Regions from separate parts of the Aliivibrio sp. SR45-2 genome, predicted to be linked through region 1. Evidence: predicted binding sites of a transcription regulator. Region 1 holds the regulator's gene; the other holds the start of a gene.
The links. The regulator CRP, encoded in region 1, controls carbon source genes, mostly activating them, when cyclic AMP is high. The targets are predictions, from matches to a motif close to TGTGANNNNNNTCACA.
Positions count from the first base shown of each region.

Region 2: a site for CRP is predicted at 1,776-1,791, ahead of typA (translational GTPase TypA). Genes of this name have one in related genera too.

Region 1 is NZ_CAWPRC010000150.1:127,219-131,723, reverse strand. It holds gene astD (succinylglutamate-semialdehyde dehydrogenase) at 1-1,044, shown strand, start outside; gene AACV33_RS09510 (DUF1338 domain-containing protein) at 1,057-1,851, shown strand; gene crp (cAMP-activated global transcriptional regulator CRP) at 1,936-2,568, opposite strand; gene AACV33_RS09500 (OsmC family protein) at 2,814-3,215, shown strand; gene hslU (HslU--HslV peptidase ATPase subunit) at 3,289-4,505, opposite strand, start outside.
Region 2 is NZ_CAWPRC010000055.1:50,918-55,422, reverse strand. It holds gene typA (translational GTPase TypA) at 1-1,674, opposite strand, end outside; gene glnA (glutamate--ammonia ligase) at 2,232-3,641, shown strand; gene AACV33_RS02755 (DUF4124 domain-containing protein) at 3,861-4,400, shown strand.

The DNA.
Region 1 (4,505 bases):
GCGGTCTTTGGACCGTATAACTTCCCTGGTCACCTCCCTAATGGCCATATCGTTCCTGCATTGCTTGCGGGTAACACGGTGGTATTAAAACCATCAGAGCAAACACCGTGGACCAGTGAAGTCATTATGACATTATGGCAACAAGCGGGTTTGCCAAATGGGGTGATTAATTTGGTGCAAGGCGCTCGTGAAACTGGTGAAGCGTTAGCGAGTGCCAAAGGTATTGATGGTTTGCTGTTTACTGGCAGTGCCAATACGGGGCATATCCTGCATCGTCAATTTTCTGGTGATACCGGGAAAATGCTCGCTCTAGAAATGGGTGGCAATAATCCAATGGTTATTTCCAAGTCCTTTGGTGAGCAAGAGGCCGCAGTTTATACGATTATTCAATCGGCATTTATTAGTGCAGGCCAGCGTTGTACTTGTGCCCGTCGTTTGTATGTTCCTACAGGTAAGGCGGGAGATGAGTTATTAGTTCGTCTCGTTGAAGTGGCAAAAACCATCGTGGTTGATCAACCTTTTGCCGAGAATACGCCATTTATGGGACCACAAATCTCAGTCGCAGCAGCAGAGTTTATTCTCAACGCTCAGAAGAATTTACAAGATTTAGGTGGGGAGTCTCTACTTGAAGCTAAAAGCCTAGGTCACGCCTTTGTTTCTCCGGGGATTATCGATGCTACTAACGTTGCTGAATTACCCGATGAAGAATACTTTGGACCATTACTACAAGTCGTGCGTTATGAGACATTAGAAGAAGCGGTAGAGCTTGCTAATGACACTCGCTATGGTTTATCTGCGGGTCTAGTATCGACGGATGACAGTGAGTGGGAATACTTTGTTGAACACATTCGTGCAGGTATCGTTAATCGCAATCGTCAATTGACAGGTGCGAGTGGTGATGCGCCATTTGGTGGCCCAGGTGCATCGGGTAATATGAAGCCGAGTGCGTATTATGCGGCAGATTATTGTGCTTATCCAATGGCATCGATGGAAGGTGACGCGTGTGAAATTCCTGCACAATTATCTCCAGGACTAACTCTTTAAGAGGTAACGAGTATGAATAATGTGAATTCTTTATTTTCGGCACTATGGCAAGATTATGTCGTTCGTTTATCTCCTTCTGCTGGGAAGGTTCGACAATTACTGTCTGGCGGTGACGAGATTATTAATGATCACATCGCATTAAGAACGTTTAATCTATCTAAAGTGGGTTTATCTACGTTAGCGGCGCCATTTTTAGCGATGGGCTATAAAGCGTGTGATGAATATGAGTTTGTTGCTAAAAAATTAAAAGCTCAACATTTCGAACACCCAGATCCAAAAGCGCCTAAAGTGTTTATTAGTGAATTATTAGTTGAGGAACTTTCTGTTCAGGCTCAAGATATTATTCATAAGTTAGTTAAACAAGTGCCTGCCCACTATTTTGTTAGTAATGACTTTTTGTCTTCTGGCCGACCTTGGTCATTAAGTTATGAAGAGTACGAAACGTTAGCAAAAGAAAGTGAATACGCTTCTTGGTTGGCGGCTCATGGTTATGGGGCAAATCATTTTACTGTGTATGTTAATCAGTTGGATGGTTTTGATAGCGTGGTGGATGTAAATCAACATCTTCGAAAAGCGGGTTTTTCTATTAATGAAGTTGGTGGAGAAGTCAAAGGATCTCCTGAGGTTCATTTAGAGCAGTCCTCAACGATGGCTGATAAAGTAACCGTAAACTTTACTGAGGGTGAATTTGATATTCCGGGTGGTTTTTATGAGTTTGCCAAACGTTATGCCTTACCTACAGGGGAATTATATCAAGGGTTTGTTGAGGCTTCTGCGGATAAGATTTTTGAAAGTACCGATGGGTAATTTACGTCTTTAGGTCGTAAAGTCTACTCATAAAAAAACGCAGCTTATGGGCTGCGTTTTTATTTGTTTATGGTTATCGTTAAATTAACGAGTGCCGTAAACTACAATTGTTTTACCGTGTGCTGAAATCAAGTTTTGCTCTTCAAGCATCTTCAAGATACGACCAACAGTTTCACGTGAACAACCTACAATTTGACCGATCTCTTGACGAGTGATCTTAATTTGCATGCCGTCTGGGTGAGTCATTGCATCTGGTTGTTTAGCTAGATTCAGTAGAGTCTGAGCGATACGGCCTGTTACGTCTAGGAATGCTAAATCACCCACTTTTTGGCTAGTGATTTGTAGACGAGTTGCCATTTGAGCAGAAAGACGCATCAGAATATCTGGGTTTACTTGAATCAGTTGACGGAATTTCTTGAATGAAATTTCAGCGACTTCACAAGGACTTTTTGCACGAACCCATGCTGAACGTTCTTGGCCTTCTTCAAACAAACCAAGTTCACCAATGAAGTCACCTTGGTTAAGGTAAGAAAGGATCATTTCCTTTCCTTCTTCATCTTTAATCAGTACAGCAACAGAACCTTTTACGATGTAGTAAAGAGTCTCAGCTTTTTCACCCGCGTGAATCAAAGTACTTTTTGATGGGTACTTATGAATGTGACAATGAGATAAGAACCACTCTAATGTTGGATCTGTCTGAGGTTTACCTAGAACCATACTTTATACTTCCTCTGCGTTTGCCAAGTAGGCGATGTCCATTTTAAAATAACTGAGCCAAATATCAGTTTGGCCTATAGAATATGGTTATCGGAACAAGGCTGCATGTTCGTTGAGATAATTGATAAAATAATACCCTGTTTCGCAATCGATTTCTTGACTTTGATCGTATGAATAGTGCGACCAAGGGCACAATTTCGTGAAATGGATCACGAGTTTTCCTTTTATGTTGTAAAGAGGCTTTTATGAATGCTGAAGTTAAATGGATTGATGGATTTACTTTCTTAGGTCAATCACAATCTGGTCACTCTGTTGTTATGGATGGTAATGGTGGAGAAAAAGCACCAAGCCCGATGGAATTGGTATTAATGGCGGCGGGAGGATGTAGCTCTGTTGATGTGATTGATGGCTTGAAATCAGCCAATCAAGCGGTCACGGGTTGTGTCGCTAAGCTATCAAGTGCTCGTCGAGATGTGGCACCAAAATTATTTACTCACGTAAATATTCATTTTGAGATAACAGGGGATAAGCTTGATCCTACGATCGTGGAAAGAGTGACGGCAGATTCTTTACAGAAATATTGTTCAGTGTGTTTAATGCTCGGCTCGGGTATTGAAATGACTCACAGTTGGGAAATCATTGCGTAATTACATTTGAAAAAATTAATGTAAAAAGGCCCGATTCAGTGTTGAATCGGGCCTTTTTTAAAAGGGGGAATGATTACAAAATGAAGCGACTTAAGTCTTCATTTTCAATTAATTCACCTAAACGAGAGGTTACATAAGCGTCATCTACCGTTAAGCTGTCACCGCCTTTCTCTGAAGCATCATAAGAAATTTCTTCCATTAGACGTTCCATTACGGTGTGCAAACGACGAGCACCGATGTTCTCTGTCGTTTCATTAACTCTAAATGCAGACTCTGCAATACGACTAATACCATCTTCAGTAAATTCGATATTGACATTTTCAGTCGCTAATAGAGCGATGTATTGCTCAGTTAGTGAGGCATTTGGCTCGGTTAAAATACGCTTAAAGTCATTTGCCGTTAGCGCTTCTAGCTCAACACGGATCGGTAAGCGACCTTGTAATTCAGGGATCAAATCGGATGGTTTCGCCATTTGGAATGCACCTGATGTGATGAATAGCATGTGATCAGTTCTAACCATGCCATGTTTCGTGCTTACTGTGCTGCCTTCCACTAATGGAAGAAGGTCACGTTGAACGCCTTCGCGAGATACATCACCAGATTGAGAATTTGATCCTTTGCAGATTTTATCGATCTCATCAATAAAGACGATGCCGTGATTTTCTACGTTAAATATGGCTTGTTCTTTTAGCTCTTCAGGGTTGACTAATTTAGCGCCTTCTTCTTCAGCAAGGGCTTTAAGCGCATCTTTGATTTTCATCTTGCGCTTTTTCGTTGTTTCGCCACCAGATAGGTTCTGAAACATGCCCTGAAGTTGGTTCGTCATTTCTTCCATGCCTGGAGGAGCCATGATTTCGACACCCACTTGAGGTGCAGCAACATCAACGTCAATCTCTTTATCGTCTAATTTGCCTTCACGCAATTTCTTACGGAAAGATTGACGAGTGCCAGAGTCATTATCACCTTCTTCATTCTTACCCCATGCATCGCGAGCGGGTGGTAATAAAATATCAAGGATACGATCTTCAGCTTGCTCTTCAGCGCGGAATTTTACTTTTTCTACCGCCTGTTGATGTGTCATTTTGATCGCGACATCGGTTAAATCACGAATGATGCTGTCGACTTCTTTGCCTACATAACCGACTTCTGTGAATTTAGTCGCTTCTACTTTAATGAACGGTGCATTGGCCAGTTTCGCTAAACGACGAGCAATCTCTGTTTTACCGACACCTGTAGGTCCGATCATTAAAATGTTTTTAGGCGTTACTTCTGCGCGTAATTCTGGTTGAA
Region 2 (4,505 bases), on a different contig from region 1:
TGCTTCATCAGTACCAGAAGAACGAACGTTAGTCAGTTGCTTACCACGAATACAGTTAACTGTAAGGTCGTTTGCACGGTTATGAATACCGATGATTTGACCTTCGTATACTTCTGTAGCGTGACCTAAGAATAAACGACCACGATCTTGTAGGAAGAATAGTGAGTAAGTAACAGCTTTACCAGCTTGGTTACAAATTAGTACACCATTTTTACGTTGACCAATTGTGCCGCCTTTGTGAGGACCGTAGTGATCAAATGCGTGGTAGATAAGACCAGAACCAGAAGTCATTGTCATGAATTCAGTTTGGAAACCGATAAGACCACGAGAAGGCATCATAAAGTCCATACGTACACGGCCTTTACCATCTGGAGCCATATCAGTTAGTTCACCCTTACGAGTACCGATACTTTCCATTACCGCGCCTTGGTTCTCTTCAACTACATCGATTGTTACCGTTTCAAACGGTTCCATTAGTTGACCATCTACCATACGTTCGATAACTTCTGGACGAGATACTGCTAGCTCGAAACCTTCACGACGCATGTTTTCGATTAAGATACCTAGGTGAAGTTCACCACGACCAGATACTTTAAATTTATCCGGGTCACCAGTTTCTTCAACTTTAAGTGCAACGTTGTGTACTAGTTCTTTTTGTAAACGCTCAAGGATGTTACGTGAAGTAACGAATTTACCTTCTTTACCACAGAATGGTGAGTTGTTTACTTGGAAAGTCATTGTTACCGTTGGTTCATCAACTGTTAGTGGCGGCAATGCTTCAACATTGTTTTGCGCACAAACTGTATCAGAAATTTTAAGCTCGCCTAAACCACTGATTGCAACGATGTTACCCGCTTCTGCAAGTTCAACATCATGACGCTCAAGACCTAAGTAACCTAGTACTTGACCAATTTTGCCTTTACGTTCTTTACCGTCAGCACCGATAACTGTAACCGCTTGGTTAACTTTAACGCTACCACGTGTAATACGACCAACACCGATAACACCAACGTATGCGTTGTGATCAAGTTGAGAAATTTGCATTTGGAAGTCACCGTCACGGTCAGCAACTGGTGCATCAACACCGTCAACGATCGCTTGGAATAAAGATTCCATGTTTTCAGTTTCTTCTTCTGATTCAGCGTTAGCCCAACCATTTAGTGCAGAAGCGTAAACAACTTTAAAGTCTAGTTGTTCATCAGTTGCGCCTAGGTTATCAAATAAATCAAATACTTGATCCATAACCCACTCAGGACGAGCGCCTGGACGGTCAACCTTGTTGATTACAACGATTGGCTTAAGACCGTGTGCGAATGCTTTTTGCGTTACGAAACGCGTTTGTGGCATTGGACCGTCAACAGCATCTACGATAAGTAGAACTGAATCAACCATAGACATAATACGCTCAACTTCACCACCGAAATCGGCGTGTCCTGGAGTATCTACGATGTTGATGTTGTAATCGTTCCAAGTAATCGCTGTGTTCTTAGCAAGGATCGTGATACCACGTTCTTTTTCAATATCGTTCGAGTCCATGACGCGCTCTTCAGCTTCACCACGAGATTCAAGCGTACCTGATTGCTGGAGCAATTTATCAACCAACGTTGTTTTACCGTGGTCAACGTGCGCAATAATTGCGATATTTCTTAGTTTATCAAGTTGTGGAGTAGACATGGATTCAAATTCACTCAGAACGTGTAGAGCCACCATTGGCGCTACTTTGGTTTAAAAACGGTCAATAATTTAACAGATTTTAGAGCAAAACCCACGAAATATGTGATTGAAGACACAATTTTTTTTCAATTTATTTAATCAAGCCCACAAAAACGACGAAAAAATAACCAAAAATCAAGAAACCCCATCAATTTGCATTCTTACTTTATTTTTTTCAACAAAAAACAAAAAACAATTATTATCAACAAGTTAAAACATTAATTTACTTTTTCTAATTATTTTAACAAGGGATTATATTGACAAATATGGCATTTCACGGCTGAATAGCAGATAGAAGTAAATTAGTGATGATTTAATTTTTTATTTTTCGATACTCGACTTGCACCAAATAAGTGCAACCAAAGATCAACTTGGTGCAACACCCAAGTAAAAATGAAGATAAAAAAACCTAACTCACTAATATTAAAGGATTATTACTTTTGGCACAGTTTTGGCTATATAGTTAATAACAGCCTAACTGGCCAATATTTATATTATAACACCGGAGGTTATCCTACATGTCAGTAGAAAACGTATTCGCTCTAATTCAAGAAAACGAAGTAAAATTTATTGATTTACGCTTTACCGATACAAAAGGTAAAGAGCAACATATCTCAATTCCTTCTCATCAAGTTGATGCAGACTTCTTCGAAGACGGCAAAATGTTTGATGGTTCTTCAGTTGCTGGCTGGAAAGGCATTAATGAATCTGACATGGTTATGATGCCAGATGCAGCAAGTGCGGTACTTGACCCATTCACTGCTGATGCAACCTTAAATATTCGTTGTGATATTCTTGAACCAACAACAATGCAAGGTTACGATCGTGACCCTCGCTCAATTGCAAAACGCTCTGAAGACTACTTACGCTCGACAGGTCTTGCTGACACGGTTTTAGTCGGTCCAGAACCAGAATTCTTCCTATTTGATGACGTTCGCTTTAGCACTGATATGTCAGGTTCTTTCTTTAAGATTGATGATATCGAAGCCGCGTGGAACTCAGGTACTGAATACGAAGGCGGCAACAAAGGTCACCGTCCTGGCGTTAAAGGCGGTTACTTCCCAGTCGCTCCTGTTGATTCATCTCAAGATATCCGTTCTGCTATGTGTTTAATCATGGAAGAAATGGGCCTTGTTGTTGAGGCGCACCACCACGAAGTAGCAACGGCGGGTCAAAATGAGATCGCAACTCGCTTCAATACGCTAACAAACAAAGCAGATGAAACTCAAATCTATAAGTATGTTGTTCATAACGTAGCTCACGCTTACGGTAAAACAGCGACTTTCATGCCAAAACCACTTGTTGGTGATAACGGTTCAGGCATGCACGTACATATGTCATTGAACAAAGATGGACAAAACTTATTTGCTGGCGATAAGTACGGCGGCCTATCAGAAATGGCTATCTTCTTTATTGGCGGTATCATTAAACACGCTCGTGCTATCAATGCATTTGCTAACCCAACAACCAACTCATACAAGCGTCTTGTCCCTGGTTTTGAAGCTCCGGTAATGCTTGCATATTCTGCTCGTAACCGTTCAGCGTCTATCCGTATCCCAGTGGTACCAAGCCCGAAAGCACGTCGTATCGAAGTTCGTTTTGGTGACCCTGCGGCAAACCCATACTTAAGCTACTCAGCAATGCTAATGGCTGGTCTTGACGGAATTAAGAACAAGATCCACCCAGGCGAAGCAATGGATAAAGATCTGTATGACCTTCCTGCGGAAGAAGCAGCTGAAATTCCAAAAGTAGCTGAATCTCTAGATATCGCACTACAAGCTCTGGATTCTGATCGTGAATTCTTAACGGCGGGTGGCGTATTCTCTAGTGATTTCATTGATTCTTACATCACTCTAAAATCTCAAGACGTTGCCGCTATCAACACAGCTGTTCACCCTCTTGAATTTGAAATGTATTACTCAGTTTAATTCTGACGTAACAAATTGAAATCAATCTGATGTTTTTAGGCTCGCTTCACAAGCGAGCCTTTTTTATATTGGCAAAATCCCATTTACACGCAACACTCCCTACACACACGACAACACTCGCCATTTAACGAGTTGTATTGTTATGCATAAACTAAACGAGATTTCACTTTTGAAGTAGCTTATTGAAATCAAATAATAACCATCATCAATGGTGGAACCATGCCTCATACTTATATCGTACTTTTATTTCTTAGCCTATTCTCCCTACCTTCTACCGCAAATACCGTTTACACATGGGAAGATAAATCGGGCGTCCGACATTTCAGTGACACTCCCCCAGCAAGTAATACAAAATCAACACAACTGTCTTTTTCTTCGAATGAAAATGAAATGGAAAGCATTCCAGCCCCCACGGCCTCAAACTCTTCGGTCCCAAAAAAGAAAAGACCAGAGCAAAAGACCACCTTAGCTAAGTTAAGCATATCAATTAATAACTTATCTCAAGAAGAAACCATCCGTAGCTCTCGCGGGCACATCATGGTGTTAACAGACTTAACTCGTAAGCTTGCTGTTGATGAGAAACTTCAATTAGTGCTCGATGGCTCTCCTTATGGCTTGCCTCAAACATCAAAAGAATGGAAGCTCACCAACATAGAAAGAGGCACTCACATTATTACTGTCGTGGCTCAAAAAAACGGCAAGAGAATTGCATCATCACCAATAATAACGGTGCACTTGCATCGACCATCCAAGCTATAAGTACCTATAGCGAGTAAGAGCGTATAAATTCGCGCTATTTGGGTTGTCACTGCCTTTCATGAAAGGTAACGATGCACTAGAATGGTGCATTAGAATGTGATGACA